Regions from separate parts of the Micromonospora sediminicola genome, predicted to be linked through region 2. Evidence: predicted binding sites of a transcription regulator. Region 2 holds the regulator's gene; the other holds the start of a gene.
What was found. Region 2 encodes HrcA, which represses chaperone genes, less so after heat shock. Its sites were predicted from a motif close to GGTTNGCACNCTCNNNNNGAGNGTGCNAACC; they were not measured.

Region 1: groES (co-chaperone GroES) is a predicted target of HrcA. The motif match lies at 2,368-2,398, and genes of this name have one in related genera.

The regions. Positions count from the first base shown of each region.
Region 1 covers NZ_FLRH01000003.1:1,311,784-1,319,105, forward strand. Annotated here, with positions in the region: gene GA0070622_RS06825 (sugar ABC transporter substrate-binding protein) at 1-312, opposite strand, end outside; gene ybaK (Cys-tRNA(Pro) deacylase) at 508-987, opposite strand; gene GA0070622_RS06835 (THUMP-like domain-containing protein) at 1,044-2,276, opposite strand; gene groES (co-chaperone GroES) at 2,531-2,845, shown strand; gene groL (chaperonin GroEL) at 2,916-4,562, shown strand; gene GA0070622_RS06850 (molybdopterin-dependent oxidoreductase) at 4,681-6,405, shown strand; gene GA0070622_RS06855 (WhiB family transcriptional regulator) at 7,048-7,322, opposite strand, start outside.
Region 2 covers NZ_FLRH01000003.1:1,875,034-1,882,355, reverse strand. Annotated here, with positions in the region: gene GA0070622_RS09475 (SDR family NAD(P)-dependent oxidoreductase) at 1-284, shown strand, start outside; gene GA0070622_RS09470 (16S rRNA (uracil(1498)-N(3))-methyltransferase) at 390-1,124, opposite strand; gene dnaJ (molecular chaperone DnaJ) at 1,126-2,271, opposite strand; gene hrcA (heat-inducible transcriptional repressor HrcA) at 2,345-3,367, opposite strand; gene GA0070622_RS09455 (DUF4870 domain-containing protein) at 3,544-4,185, shown strand; gene hemW (radical SAM family heme chaperone HemW) at 4,229-5,452, opposite strand; gene GA0070622_RS09445 (enoyl-CoA hydratase family protein) at 5,472-6,257, shown strand; gene GA0070622_RS09440 (hypothetical protein) at 6,395-7,255, shown strand; gene GA0070622_RS09435 (MOSC domain-containing protein) at 7,271-7,322, opposite strand, start outside.

The DNA.
Region 1 (7,322 bases), 560 kb from region 2:
GACGATCATCAGGACGTTGACGCCGTTGGTGATCATCTGGTCGGCGATGGTCTGGAACGCGGTCTTGTCGTTCTGCGCGTTCTGGATGTCCGACTCCACGCCGGCGGCGTCGAACGCCTCCTTGAGGAACTTGCGGTCCGCGCCCTCCCAGCGGGCGGAGGACTTGCTGTCCGGCAGGATCACGCCGATCTTCGGCTTCTTGTCGGTGGAGCCGCCGGCCTGGTCGGAAGAACCGCCGTTGTCACCACAGGCGGCCATGCTGCCGGTCGCGAGGAGACCGACGGCCGCGAAGGTGAGGAGTCCCTTGCGCATGTGCACGGGTCCTTTCGGGGGTGGGGGAGTAGAGGTCGATGTTTTGTTGTGTCCGGCAACGTATTCCGCGCTTCCCACGCTCCGCAAGAGTGCCGAGGTCAGAAGTTTGTTGGCGGCGGTAACAATTCAGCAACGCGGTTGTCACTCGGCCGACACCCACGGCGGAAACGCTCCCACCGTCCCGCTACGGGTGGTTCAACCGGCCGCGATCGGGGCGGTCCGCGCCCCGGTGAGCGCCACCAGGTCACCCGGCGCGAGCTGCACCTGCAGGCCCCGGCGGCCGGCCGAGACGTACACCGTCGGGTGTGTCGACGCGGAGGCGTCGACCACCGTCGGCAGCCGCCGGCGCTGCCCGAGCGGGCTGATCCCGCCCCGGACGTAGCCGGTCGCCCGCTCGGCCACCGCCCGGTCGGCCAGTGCGGCCCGCTTGCCGCCCACCGCCGCGGCGAGCGCCTTCAGGTCCAGCTCGCCGGTCACCGGCACCACGGCCACGGTCAGCTCGCCGTCCACCTCGGTGACCAGCGACTTGAACACCCGCTCCGGCGGCACCCCGAGCGCGGCGGCGACCAGCGCGCCGTAGTTCGGCGCGTCCGGCGAGACGTCGTACGGGTGCGTGCTGTGCGAGATCTTCCGCTTGGTCAGCAGCGCGGTCGCCGGAGTGCCCTGTCCCGCCATGGCGGTCAAGCTAACCCGGGCGCCGCCCTGCCGCGAGCCGAAACCGGAGGCAGCGGTCAGGCGGCGGCCGGCACCGGGCGGCAAATCAGCACGGTCGGCGCGCCGGCGACCCGGGTCAGCACCAGGCTGGCCGCCGCGCCGCCGGCCAGGCGCAGGTCGCGGCGCAGTTTCTCCGGCTCCAGCGCCGAACCGCGCTTGAGGATCTCCACCCGGCCGACCCGGCGCTCCCGCAGCAGCGCCCGCAGGCGCTTGAGCGAGAACGGCAGCACGTCGGTGACCTCCAGGCAGCGCGCGTACGGGGTGGGCCGGGCCGTGTCCGCGTAGAGGTAGGCGATCGACGGGTCCGCGAGGGTGGCGTCGAGGTCGGCGGCCAGCTCGGCGACCAGGTGCGCGCGCACCACTGCCGGGTCCGGGTCGTACAGGAACCGCCGGACCGGGCCCACCGCCGCGTCGACCGCGCCGCTGCCGGTCAGCTGACAAGAGGGGGCCCCGCCGCTACCGGAGGCGTTGACCGGGGGCCCTTCCTTCTCCCGCAGCACTGTGGCGCGGCGGGGGACGTCGGCCAGCTCGCCGCACCAGAGCGCGGCCTCCACCAGGTCCCCGTCGACGCTCACCCACTCCGCCTCGGCGCCGGCCGGGATCAGCGCGTGGTCCAGCCCGGGTGCCACCTTGACCACGGTGCGCGGCACCCGCTCGGCCAGCCCGACGACGAAGTCCCACGGCGGCGAGTAGGCGTTCGGGTCGAAGATGCGCCGACCGGTGCCGGCCCGCCGTCGCGCCGGGTCGCAAAAGGCCCCGTCGACCCGGCTCACGTCGAACGCGGTGGCGTCGCCGCACTCCACCGTGACCAGGTCGGCCAGCCCGGCCGCCTCGGCGTTCGCGGCGGCCATCGCCGCGGTGACCGGGTCGGCCTCCACCGCGTACACCCGGATGCCGGCGCGGGCCGCGGCGAGCGCGTCGGCGCCCAGCCCGCAGCCCAGGTCGGCGAGCGTGGTCACGCCCGCGGCGCGCAGCCGCACGGCCCGCCGGTCGGCGACCGCCCGGCGGGTGGCCTGCTCCAGCCCCGGCCGGGTGAGGAACATCCCGGCCGCCACCGCGCCGAACTTGCCGGCGGCCCGGCGGCGCAGCTCCGCCTGGGTCAACGCCGCCGCCGCGAGCCCGCCGGGGATCCCGGCCGAGCGCAGCGCGGCGGCCGCCGCCAGCGGGTCGCCGCCGGCCACCCGCGCCGCCGCGGCGAGCGCGGCCGACCCCTCGGGGGTACGCAGCGCGGCGAGCTGGTCGAGGTCCACCCGCCCATTCTCCCGACCCGCCTCCGGGCCGACACGGCGGGCGACGCGCTGGCACTCTCCTTGACGGAGTGCTAGCCGAGGAATAACCTGCGATTAGCACTCTCACCCTGAGGGTGCCAACGCCCGGGCCCCGTGCCCGGGGGTTGAGCGCCAGGCGGACCGGCACCCGCGACGACGGCCCCGCCCGGTGGCATGTGGCAGATTGACGCTGGTCGGCATGCCGACCGGTAACGACACCAAGTACCCGGGAGGGTATGCCCGTGACTACCGCGACCAAGGTTGCGATCAAGCCGCTCGAGGACCGCATCGTGGTCCAGGCGAACGAGGCCGAGACCACCACCGCCTCGGGCATCGTGATCCCCGACACCGCCAAGGAGAAGCCGCAGGAGGGCACCGTCCTCGCTGTCGGCCCGGGCCGGATCGACGACAAGGGCAACCGCGTGCCGGTCGACGTGAAGGTCGGCGACACCGTCCTCTACTCGAAGTACGGCGGCACCGAGGTCAAGTACGCCGGCGAGGAGTACCTGGTGCTCTCCGCCCGCGACGTCCTCGCGGTCATCGAGAAGTAAGCAACCGATCAGTGTCGTTGCCCCGGTCCGGCTCGCCGGGCCGGGGCAACGTCGCTTCGAAGGGATACTGATGGCGAAGATCCTCAGCTTCTCGGACGACGCCCGGCACCTGCTCGAGCACGGTGTCAACGCCCTCGCGGACGCGGTCAAGGTCACCCTCGGCCCGCGCGGTCGCAACGTCGTCCTGGACAAGAAGTTCGGTGCGCCCACGATCACCAACGACGGCGTGACCATCGCCAAGGAGATCGAGCTCACCAACCCGTACGAGAACCTCGGCGCGCAGCTGGTCAAGGAGGTGGCGACCAAGACCAACGACGTCGCCGGCGACGGGACCACCACCGCCACCGTGCTGGCCCAGGCCATGGTCCGCGAGGGCCTGCGCAACGTGGCCGCCGGCACCAACCCGACCGGCCTGAAGCGGGGCATCGACGCGGCGGCCGCCAAGGTCTCCGAGGCGCTGCTCGGCAAGGCCGTCGAGGTCGCCAGCAAGGAGTCGATCGCGCATGTCGCGACCGTCTCCGCGCAGGACTCCACCATCGGCGAGCTGATCGCCGAGGCGATGGAGCGGGTCGGCCGCGACGGTGTCATCACCGTCGAGGAGGGCTCGGCGCTCACCACCGAGCTGGAGGTGACCGAGGGTCTCCAGTTCGACAAGGGCTTCATCTCGCCGAACTTCGTCACCGACGTGGAGGGGCAGGAGTCGGTCCTGGAGGACCCGTACATCCTGATCACCACGCAGAAGATCTCGGCCATCGAGGAGCTGCTGCCGCTGCTGGAGAAGGTCCTCCAGAACAACAAGCCGCTGCTCATCGTCGCCGAGGACGTCGAGGGCCAGGCCCTGTCCACGCTGGTGGTCAACGCCATCCGCAAGACCATCAAGGTCTGCGCGGTCAAGGCCCCCGGCTTCGGCGACCGCCGCAAGGCGATGCTCCAGGACATGGCGGTCCTGACCGGCGCCGAGCTGGTCGCCCCGGAGCTGGGCTACAAGCTCGACCAGGTCGGCCTGGAGGTGCTCGGCACCGCCCGTCGCGTCGTGGTCGACAAGGAGAACACCACCGTCGTCGACGGTGGCGGGCAGTCCTCCGAGGTCGCCGACCGGGTCGCCCAGATCCGCAAGGAGATCGAGGCCTCGGACTCCGAGTGGGACCGGGAGAAGCTGGCCGAGCGGCTGGCGAAGCTCTCCGGCGGCATCGCGGTGATCAAGGTCGGCGCGGCCACCGAGGTCGAGATGAAGGAGCGCAAGCACCGCATCGAGGACGCCATCGCCGCGACCAAGGCCGCGGTCGAGGAGGGTACGGTCCCGGGCGGCGGCGCCGCGCTGGCCCAGATCCTGCCGGTGCTCGACGACGACCTGGGCTTCACCGGCGAGGAGAAGGTCGGCGTCTCGATCGTGCGCAAGGCGCTGGTCGAGCCGCTGCGCTGGATCGCGCAGAACGCCGGCCACGACGGCTACGTGGTGGTGCAGAAGGTCGTCGCCCAGGAGTGGGGCACCGGCCTCGACGCCGCCACCGGCGAGTACGTCGACCTGGCCAAGTCCGGCATCCTCGACCCGGTGAAGGTGACCCGCAACGCGGTCTCCAACGCCGCGTCGATCGCCGGCCTGCTGCTCACCACCGAGAGCCTGGTCGTGGAGAAGCCGGCCGAGCCGGAGCCGGCCGCCGCCGGTGGGCACGGCCACTCGCACGGCCACGGCCACCAGCACGGCCCGGGCTTCTGACCCGACGAGTACGGCCCGACGTCGGGGCACACCGCCGAGCCGGCGGTGTGCCCCGACGTGCTTACGGAACGCTGACGAGATTGGCAGCCGGCCCGCCCGGTCGACCAGACTGGACGGCGTGCGCATGATCTCCCGCCGCCACGCGGCGCTGGCCGGTGTCGTCGCCGCCGTGGTGGCGCTCGGCACCGCCGAGCCGGTGGCTGTCCTGACCGGCCCCCGGTCCGCCCCGCTGATCGCCGTCGGCGGTGTCGTCGTCGACCTGGTGCCCGAGCCGCTCAAGCAGTTCGCCATCGCCGTCTTCGGCACGTACGACAAGATCGCCCTGCTGGTCGGGACGGCGCTGCTGCTGGCCGGCTTCGCGGCGCTGCTCGGTTTGGCGGCGGCCCGGCGACTGGTGGTCGGCCTGGCCGGCATCGCCGCGTTCGCCGTGCTCGGCGTCGCCGCCGCGCTGACCCGACCCGGCGCGGACGCGTTCGACGCGCTGCCGTCCCTGGTCGGCGCCGGCCTCGGCGGGCTGACGCTCTGGGCGTTCGTCGCCGGCCCGTTGAGCCCGGACCCCGCAGGGGCCGACCGGAAGCGCCCCGGGCAGGGTCCGGACCGCGCCGGGGTCGACCGGGCGCGCGCCGGACAGGGGCCGGACCGCCACGAGGTCGACCTGGCCGACGGCGAGCAGGCCGGGGCGCCCCGTTCCACGCCCCCGCCGCCCCCGGCGGCTGCCGCGTTCGCGCGCGAGGAGGAGACCCCGGGCGGCTGGGAGCCGGCCCGGCACGACGTTCCGGAGTCGCGACGCCGGTTCCTGCGGGGCGTCGGCCTGTTGACCGGCGCGGCGGCGGTGGCCGGGCTCGGCGGGCACTGGCTGGCCGGCCGGCGTGGCGTCTCGGCGGCCCGGGAGGCGGTGACGCTGCCCGCGCCGGCGACGCCCGCGCCGCCGGTACCGACCGGCGCGGACCTGTCGCTGCCCCGGCTCGCCCCCTACGTCACGCCGAACCGCGAGTTCTACCGGATCGACACCGCGCTGGTGGTGCCGCAGGTGGACCCGGTGACCTGGCGGCTGCGCATCCACGGCCGGGTCCGCAACCCGATCGAGCTGAGCTTCGACGACCTGCTCGCCCGCCCGATGGTCGAGCGGTACGTGACCCTGGCCTGCGTCTCCAACGAGGTCGGCGGTGACCTGATCGGCAACGCCCGCTGGCTCGGCGTACCGATCAAGGAGCTGCTCGATGAGGCCGACCCGGAGGAGGGCGCGGACCAGGTGGTCGGGCGCGCGGTGGACGGCTGGACCTGTGGCACCCCCACCTCGGTGCTGCGCGACGGGCGGGACGCGCTGCTGGCGGTGGGGATGAACGGCGAGCCGCTGCCGGTCCAGCACGGCTTCCCGGTGCGGATGGTGGTGCCCGGCCTCTACGGGTACGTCTCGGCGTGCAAGTGGGTCACCGAGCTGGAGCTGACCAGCTTCGCCGACTTCGACGCGTACTGGGTGCCGCGCGGCTGGTCCGCCCAGGGCCCGGTCAAGACCCAGTCCCGGATCGACACCCCGCGTGCCCGCAGCCGCCCGGCCGCCGGCCCGGTGACGGTCGCCGGGGTGGCGTGGGCGCAGCACCGCGGCGTCCGTCGCGTCGAGGTACGCGTGGACGACGGCCCGTGGCGGGAGGCGACGCTGGCCCCGGCGGTGTCGACGGACACCTGGGTGCAGTGGTCGTGGCGGTGGGACGCCACGCCGGGGGAGCACACCCTCCAGGTACGCGCCACCGACGCGGCCGGCGAGACGCAGCCGGAGCGGCGCAGCCCGGTGGCCCCCGACGGCGCCACCGGCTGGCACACCGTCACGGTCACCGTCGCCTGACCGTCGCCTGGCCGCCTGACCGTCGCTTGGCCGCCTGACCGTCGCTTGGCCGCGCCTGCCTGCGCCTGGCCGCGTCCGACCGCGTCCTGACCGCGTCTGGGCGTGCCTGGGCGTGCCTGATCAAGGCTCTGCACCGCGACGATCGGGCAGGTGCGGGCGCGTCGGTGGCATGCGGCGCGGGCGGCGTGCGGCAGTGCCTGCGGCGAAGCGCCTTTCGAGCTGATATCGCCAACGACTCAACCTCCGCCCGGCGGCAGGCCCTCGGCCGCCAGCTCCGGTACCCGGCCAGGTGAGTAAGCCGACCGCTTCGGCCCGGCTGCCGGCTCTCCTCCCGACGGACACCGGAGGGCTCGGTCCGTCCGGTCGGTCTGGGTCGGTTGCGACGGGTGGCCTCGGGTGTTGGGTGGTTCGGTCTGGGTCGGTTGCGACGGCTGCCTCGGGTTCGGGTGGTCCGGTCTGAGTCGTTTCTGATATCAGCTCCAAAGGCGTCGCGAGAGGGAGTCGCCTGGTCCGGCGAGCGGCGGGAGACGTCTCGGAAAGCCGGCAACGCCGGCGGAGGGGTCGGCGGTGTGGACACGAGACGACGCCGCGCTCCATGGTCCGGAGCGCGGCGTCGGGACGTGCTTTTGGTCAGGCGACTGGTCAGGCAACCTTGCGCTGGTCCGGCACGGCGGTCTTGTGCGGCCGGCCGAGGCGCGCCTCCAGCCGGGCGATGTCCACCCGGCTCTGCCGGCGGTCGGCCAGGTCCTCCCAGCCGAGGGCGAGCAGCCGCAGCCGCTCGGACTCGCTGAAGCCGCCCCAGACGCCGTAGGGCTCGCGGACCGCGAGGGCGTGGGCGGCGCACTCGGCGCGCACCGGGCAGGCGCGGCACACGGACTTGGCGCCGGTCTCCCGGCGCAGTCGGGAGGAGCCGCGCT
Region 2 (7,322 bases):
CGAGCAAGGCGGGGATGAACGCGATGGCGCAGTCGCTGGCGGTGGCGCTGGCCCCGTACGGCATCGGGGTGGCCTGCGTGGCTCCCGGCTTCGTCGAGACGGACATGACCAACGAGCACCTCAAGAGCGAGCGCGGCGACGCGGTCCGGGCCCAGTCCCCGTTCCACCGGGTGGCCCGCCCGGAGGAGATCGCCGCCGCCGTGCACTGGCTGGCCTCCCCGGAGGCGGAGTGGGCCGCCGGCACCATCATCGACCTCAACGGCGCCTCCTACCTCCGCACCTGACCCACCCCTTCCCGCGATCTTGCACTTGCGGCCCTCGTCCTGGGCGTTTCACCGCCTTTGCCGGGGCACGAACCGCAAGATCGGCGGGGTGGGGTGGGTGGGGGGTCACCAGCGGGTCAGGCGGGTGGAGAGGACGGAGAGGGCGGCTACGCCGGCCGTGGAGGTGCGGAGCACCGAGGGGCCCAGGCGGACGGGGTGGGCGCCGGCGTCGGTGAACGCGGTCAGCTCGGCGTCGGCGATGCCGCCCTCGGGGCCCACCACCAGCACGATCTCGCCGATCGACGGCAGCTCGGCGGTGGTCAGCCGCTCCTCGGCCTCCTCGTGCAGCACGAAGGCGGCCGCCGCGCCGGCGATCCGTCGGGTGACCGTGCCGGTGGACTCGTCAGGTGCTCCCGCCACCACCGGCAGCCACGGTCGGCGGGCCTGCTTGGCGGCCTCGCGGGCGGTGGCCGCCCACTTCTCCCGGGCCCGTACGCCCCGGTCGCCGCGCCACTGCACGACCGAGCGGGACGCCGCCCACGGCACGATCTCGTCCACGCCCACCTCGGTCATCGCCTGCACGGCCAGCTCGCCCCGGTCGCCCTTGGCGATGCCCTGCACCACCACCAGCCGGGGCACCGGAGCGTCCGCGTACCCCCGGCTGGTGAGCCGCAGGTCGAGCGTGCCGCGGCCGACGGCGGTGACCACCGCGGCGGCGGTGCCGCCCCGGCCGTCGGCGAGCACCAGTTCCTCGCCGACGCGCAGCCGCTGCACGGTGGCCGCGTGGTGGCCCTCCGGGCCGTCCAGCGTCAGCGTGTCACCGGTGGGCAGCGCGTCGACCAGGAACAGCGGCGCGGACACCTCAGGCGTGCCCGTTGAAGGCGTCGCGCATCCGGGAGAAGAAGCCGCCCTGCTTGGTCAGCTCGGCGACCTCCTCGCCGCGCGTCTTGGCGAAGTCGCGCAGCATCCGCTCCTGGTCGGCGTCGAGCTTGGTCGGGGTACGCACGTCCAGGTGCACGTAGAGGTCACCCCGGCCGGTGCCGCGCAGGTGCGGTACGCCCCGGGCGCGCAGCCGCAGCGTGCTGCCGGGCTGGGTGCCGGGCTTAACGTCGACCGTCTCCTCGCTGTCCAGCGTCTTGATGGTCAGCCGGGTGCCGAGCGCGGCGGCGGTCATCGGCACCGTCACCCGGCAGTGCAGGTCGTCGCCCTTGCGGGAGTAGACGTCGTGCGGCCGCTCGTGGATCTCGACGTAGAGGTCGCCGGCGGTGCCGCCGCCCGGGCCGACCTCGCCCTGCTGGGCCAGGCGGATCCGCATGCCGTCCTCGACCCCGGCCGGGATCTTGACGGTCAGCGAACGGCGGGTACGCACCCGGCCGTCGCCGGCGCAGGTCGGGCAGGGGTGCGGGATGGTGGTGCCGTAGCCCTGGCAGACGGTGCAGGGCCGGGCCGAGACCACCTGGCCGAGGAAGGTCCGCTGCACCGACTGCACCTCGCCGCGGCCGCCGCACGCCTCGCAGGTGGCCAGGTGGGTGCCGGCGGCGGTGCCGGCGCCGGAGCAGGTGGTGCAGAGCACCGCGGTGTCGACGGTGATCGGCGCCTCGACGCCGAACGCGGTCTCGTTGAGGTCCAGTTCCAGGCGCAGGATCGCGTCCGCGCCGGGGCGGGTACGCGGACGCGGGCCCCGGCTGCCGCCCGCGGCGCCGCCGAAGAACGCGTCCATGATGTCCTGGAAGCCGACGAACGGACCGGCGCCGCCCGGGCCGCCGGGACCGCCCGCGCCACCGCCGCCCGGGGCGAGCGGGTCGCCGCCCAGGTCGACGATCTGCCGCTTCCGGTCGTCCGAGAGGACCTCGTACGCGGCGTTGATGTCCTTGAACTTCTCCTGGGCCTCCGGGTCCGGATTGACGTCCGGGTGGAACTGCCGCGCCAGCTTGCGGTAGGCGCGCTTGATCTCGTCGTCGGAGGCGTCCCGGCTCACGCCGAGAATGCCGTAGTAGTCCCTGGCCACTGCGTTAGGTGTCCTCATGTTCGTCTCGCGTCGCTCCGGTCGTCGGCCGGAACCGGCCGTCGGCCCTGACTGGTCAGTTCTGGGCCAGCAGTTCGCCCACGTAGCGTGCCACGGCCCTCACCATGGCGATATTGCCGGGGTAGTCCATCCGGGTCGGCCCGAGCACGCCGAGGCCGCCGACGATCGTGCTGCCCGGTCCGTAGCCGGTGCTGACCACCGAGGCGGCCCGCAGGTTGTCGTATTCGTTCTCGTCGCCGATGAGCACCCGGGTGGTGCTCGGCTCGGTCTCGCCGATCAGCTTGAGCAGCACGACCTCTTCTTCGAGCGCCTCCAGGATGGGCCGCAGCGAACCCTGGAAGTCGAGCAGGCCACCCCGGGTGAGGTTGGCCTGGCCGGCCAGCGCGAGGCGCTCCTCGTGCCGTTCCACGAGCGTCTCCAGCAGCACGGTGGAGAGCGTGGTCATGGCCGGGCGCAGATGCGGCGCCGACTCGTCGACGAGCGCCTGCACCAGCGGCGGCGTCTCGGCGAGCTGGCTGCCGACGAGCTTCTCGTTCACCAGCCGGCGCAGGTCGGTCACGTCGTCGGCGGGCACCGGGGCGGGCAGCTCCACCAGCCGCTGCTCGACCCGGCCGGTGTCGGCGATCATGACGACCATCAGCCGGGTGGTGGAGATCGGCACCAGCTCCAGGTGGCGCACCTTGGAGCGGGCCAGGCTCGGGTACTGCACCACGGCGACCTGCCGGGTGAGCTGGGCGAGCAGCCGGACCGTGCGGTGCACCACGTCGTCGAGGTCGACGGCGCCGACCAGGAAGCGCTCGATCGCCCGCCGCTCGGCCGGACTGAGCGGCTTGACCCGGGACAGCCGGTCGACGAAGAGGCGGTAGCCACGGTCGGTGGGCACCCGGCCGGCGCTGGTGTGCGGCTGCCGGATGTAGCCCTCCTCCTCCAGCACCGCCATGTCGTTGCGCACGGTCGCCGGCGAGACGCCGAGCTGGTGCCGCTCGACCAGGGCCTTGCTGCCCACCGGCTCCTGCGTGGCGACGTAGTCCTCGACGATCGCGCGCAGCACGGCGAGCTTCCGGTCGTCGAGACCCATGTCCCCCACCTCCTGACGCGGCTGGCACTCGACTGTAGCGAGTGCCAGTCTACGTCGGCACCCCCGCCGACGCGATGATCAGCGACGGACCTCCGGTGCGCCCCACCGCCCTCCGTCGACGCGCCGGGGCCGAACAGCCCTGGTGCCACTTGCCGGCGGGACCTACCGTGACGTGCATGACTGAACCTCCTCGCCCTCCCGGAGCGGGGGACCCCGGCCCCCAGCCCGACCCGACCGCGCCGTCGGCGCCCTACGGCTCCTCGCCCGCCGGTGAGCCGCCCACCGCACCACTGTCCGGGGCACCGGCGGCGGGCGGCTATCCCCCGCCGGGTGACTATCCGCCCCCGGGCGGCCAACCCCCGTCGGGCGGCGGCTACCCGCCGCCGGGTGGCTATCCCCCGCCGGGCGGCGGCGCGCCGGGCTACGGCGCCGGCTACCCCGGTGGCGGCGGCTACGGCCCGCCGGCCGGTTACGCCAACAACGACGACAAGACCTGGGCCCTGGTCGCGCACTTCGGCGGCGCCGCCGGGATGCTGATCGGTGGCGGCGTGCTGGGCTGGATCGCGCCGCTGGTGGCGCTGCTGGCCCGGGGCAACCAGTCGCCCACCGTCCGGGCGCACGCGATCGCCGCGCTCAACTTCCAGCTCATCTGGTCGGTCATCGCGCTGGTCGGCTGGATCCTCACCTGCATCCTGATCGGCCTGGTGATCGGCTTCGGCGCCATGATCGTCGGCATCGTCTTCGGCATCCTGGCCGGGGTGAAGGCCAACGAGGGTCAGCTCTACCGCTACCCGATGTCGGCCAGCCTGATCAAGTGATCCGCTCCGGCCGGTCCCGGGCGACGGGGCCGGCCGGCGCCGGTCAGGGCAGCAGGTCGCGGACCACCGCGTCGGCCAGCAGCCGGCCGCGCAGGGTCAGCACCACCAGGCCCCGCGCGTACGCCCCGGCGTCCAGCAGCCCCGCGTCCCGGGCCCGTTCGGCGCCGGCCCGGCCGGCCTCGTCGAGCACGCCCAGCGGCAGCCCGGAGGCGAGCCGCACCCGCAGCATCACGTCCTCCATGTGCTGCTCGTCGGGCGTCAGCCGTTCCCGGGCCAGCGCCGGTGACGCGCCCTCGGCCAGCCGCGCCGCGTACGCGGTCGGGTGCTTGACGTTCCACCAGCGCACCCCGCCGACGTGGCTGTGCGCGCCCGGGCCCAGGCCCCACCAGTCGGCGCCGGTCCAGTAGAGCAGGTTGTGCCGGCACGCCGCCGCCGCCGAGCGGGCCCAGTTGGACACCTCGTACCAGGAGAAGCCGGCCGCGCCGAGCGCCTCCTCCGCGGCCAGGTAGCGGTCGGCCGCCACGTCGTCGGAGGGGTACGGCAGCTCGCCCCGGCGCATCCGCGCGGCCAGCCGGGTGCCGTCCTCCACGATCAGGGCGTACGCGCTGACGTGGTCCACCCCCGCCTCGACCACCTGCGCCAGCGAGGCGGCGAAGTCCTCGGCCGTCTCCCCCGGCGTGCCGTAGATCAGGTCCAGGTTGACGTGGTCGAATCCGGCGTCGCGCGCCTCCCGGGCGGCGGCGGTGGCCCGACCGGCGCTGTGCCGGCGGTCGAGCACCGCGAGCACCCCCGGCGCGGCGGACTGCATGCCCAGCGAGATGCGGGTGTAGCCGGCGGCCCGCAGCGTCTTGAGCGACTCCGGGGTGACCGACTCGGGGTTGGCCTCGGTGGTCACCTCGGCGCCGGCGGCCAACCCCCAGGTGCGGTCGATGCCGTCGAGGATCCGGGCCAGGTCGTCGGCGGGCAGCAGGGTGGGCGTGCCGCCGCCGACGAAGACGGTGTCGACCCGCGGCGGCGGCGTGTCGCCGAGCACCCGGGCGGCGAGCGCCAGCTCGGCCAGCACGCTGTCGGCGTACGTCTCCCGGCTCGCCCCGCCGCCCAGCTCCGACGCGGTGTACGTGTTGAAGTCGCAGTAGCCGCACCGGCTGGCGCAGAACGGGACGTGCACGTACACGCCGAAACCGCGGGCGCCGACGGCGCGGCGGGCGGCGGCGGGCAGCGAGCCGTCGCGCGGGACGGGTTCGCCTTCTGGAAGGACGCCGGGCATGGCCACTAGTGTGCCCGGCATGACCTCTCCGGACGCTCTCGTGCGGGTCGCCACGGCCCGTGGGGTGACCACCCTCACCCTGGACAGCCCGCACAACCGCAACGCGCTCTCCACGGCGCTGATGACCGAGCTGCTGGCCGGGCTGGCCGCCGCGGTCGCCGACGACACGGTCCGGGCGATCGTGCTGGACCACACCGGTCCGGTCTTCTGCTCCGGCGCCGACCTGAAGGAGACCGCCGCCGCGTACGCGAGCGGGACCGTGCCCGCCGGGATGCTCGGCGACGTGCTGGTCGCCGTGCGGGAGTGCCCGAAGCCGGTGCTGGCCCGGGTCGCCGGGCCGGCCCGGGCCGGCGGGCTGGGCCTGATCGCGGCCGCCGACCTGGCGGTCTGCGCCGAGGAGGCGACGTTCGCGTTCACCGAGGTGCGGATCGGGGTGATCCCGGCGGTGATCTCGGCGACCGTGCTGCCACGGCTGAGCCCCCGGGCGGCGGCCGAGTTGTACCTGACCGGGGACACCTTCGACGGCCGGCGGGCCGCCGAGATCGGCCTGGTCACCGCCGCGGTGCCGGCGGACGGGCTGGACGCCGCCGTGGAGCGGTACTGCGCCTCGCTGGTCAGGGGGGCGCCTCGTGCCCTGGCCGGGGCGAAGGAGCTGCTGCGCCGCCCGGCCGCCACCGACCTGCGGGCCGAGATCGCCGAGTTGGCGGCGCTCTCCACCGGGTACTTCCTCTCCGACGAAGGGCGCGAGGGGGTCCTGGCGTTCCGGGAGAAGCGTCCCGCGTCGTGGGTGCCGGCCGGAGACTGAGGGGCGGGAGCGCCGCTCACCGGCGGCCACATCGGCGCGGTACGTGGCGGCCCGGTGACGCCGGGGTGAGACAGCCGGTCGGCCGAGCCGGGAGGTGAGGTGGCCGACGTACGCTGGTCGGACTGTCGGGACAGGGGGTGCGGGTGCGGACGCGAGCGGCGATCGTGGCAGCTGGTGTGGCGGTGTGTGTGCTGGCCCTGCTCGCGATCTGGTTCGTCACCAAGCAGTTCGGTCACCACCTGCGTCTGCCGGTGGCCAGCCGGACCTGCACGGTGCAGGCCGACGGCGAGGTGGTGCTCGGCGCCGACCAGATGGCGAACGCGGCCACCATCGCGGCCATCGGCGTGCAGCGCCGGATGCCCGAGCGGGCGGTGGTGGTGGCGCTGGCCACCGCCTACCAGGAGTCGCACCTGCGCAACATCGCGCACGGCGACCGGGACTCCCTGGGCCTGTTCCAGCAGCGCCCGAGCCAGGGTTGGGGCACGCCGGAGGAGATCCAGGACCCGCGCTACGCGGCGAACAAGTTCTACGCCGCGTTGAAGAAGGTCAGGGGCTGGGAGCGGATGCGGGTCACCGAGGCCGCCCAGCGGGTGCAGCGGTCGGCCTACCCCGAGGCGTACCAGAAGTGGGCGGACGAGTCGCAGGTCCTGACCCGTGCCCTGCTGGGTGAGGCGACCGGCGCGGTGGCCTGCACCGTCGGTTCGACGCCGACCATGCGCGGCCCGGCCGCCGCCAGTGCGCTGCTGGAGGGGCTCACGCTCGACTGGGGGTTGCCCCGGCTGACCGCGGGGACCGACCTCACCGGGCTGACGGTGCCGGCCGGCGACGACCGCGACGGCTGGCGCTACGCGCACTGGCTGGTGTCGCACGCCGACGACCACGGCGTGAAGCGGGTCCGCTTCGCGAACCTGGAGTGGACGGCCGAGCAGGGCACCTGGGACCGGGTGAAGGGTGACCCGGCCACGCAGGTGCTGGCCGAGGTCTTCGCCGCGACGTGATCCGGCCGGCGCCGGTCAGCCGGCGAGCCGGCGGCGGACCTTCTCCCGCAGCGGCCCGGGCAGTTCC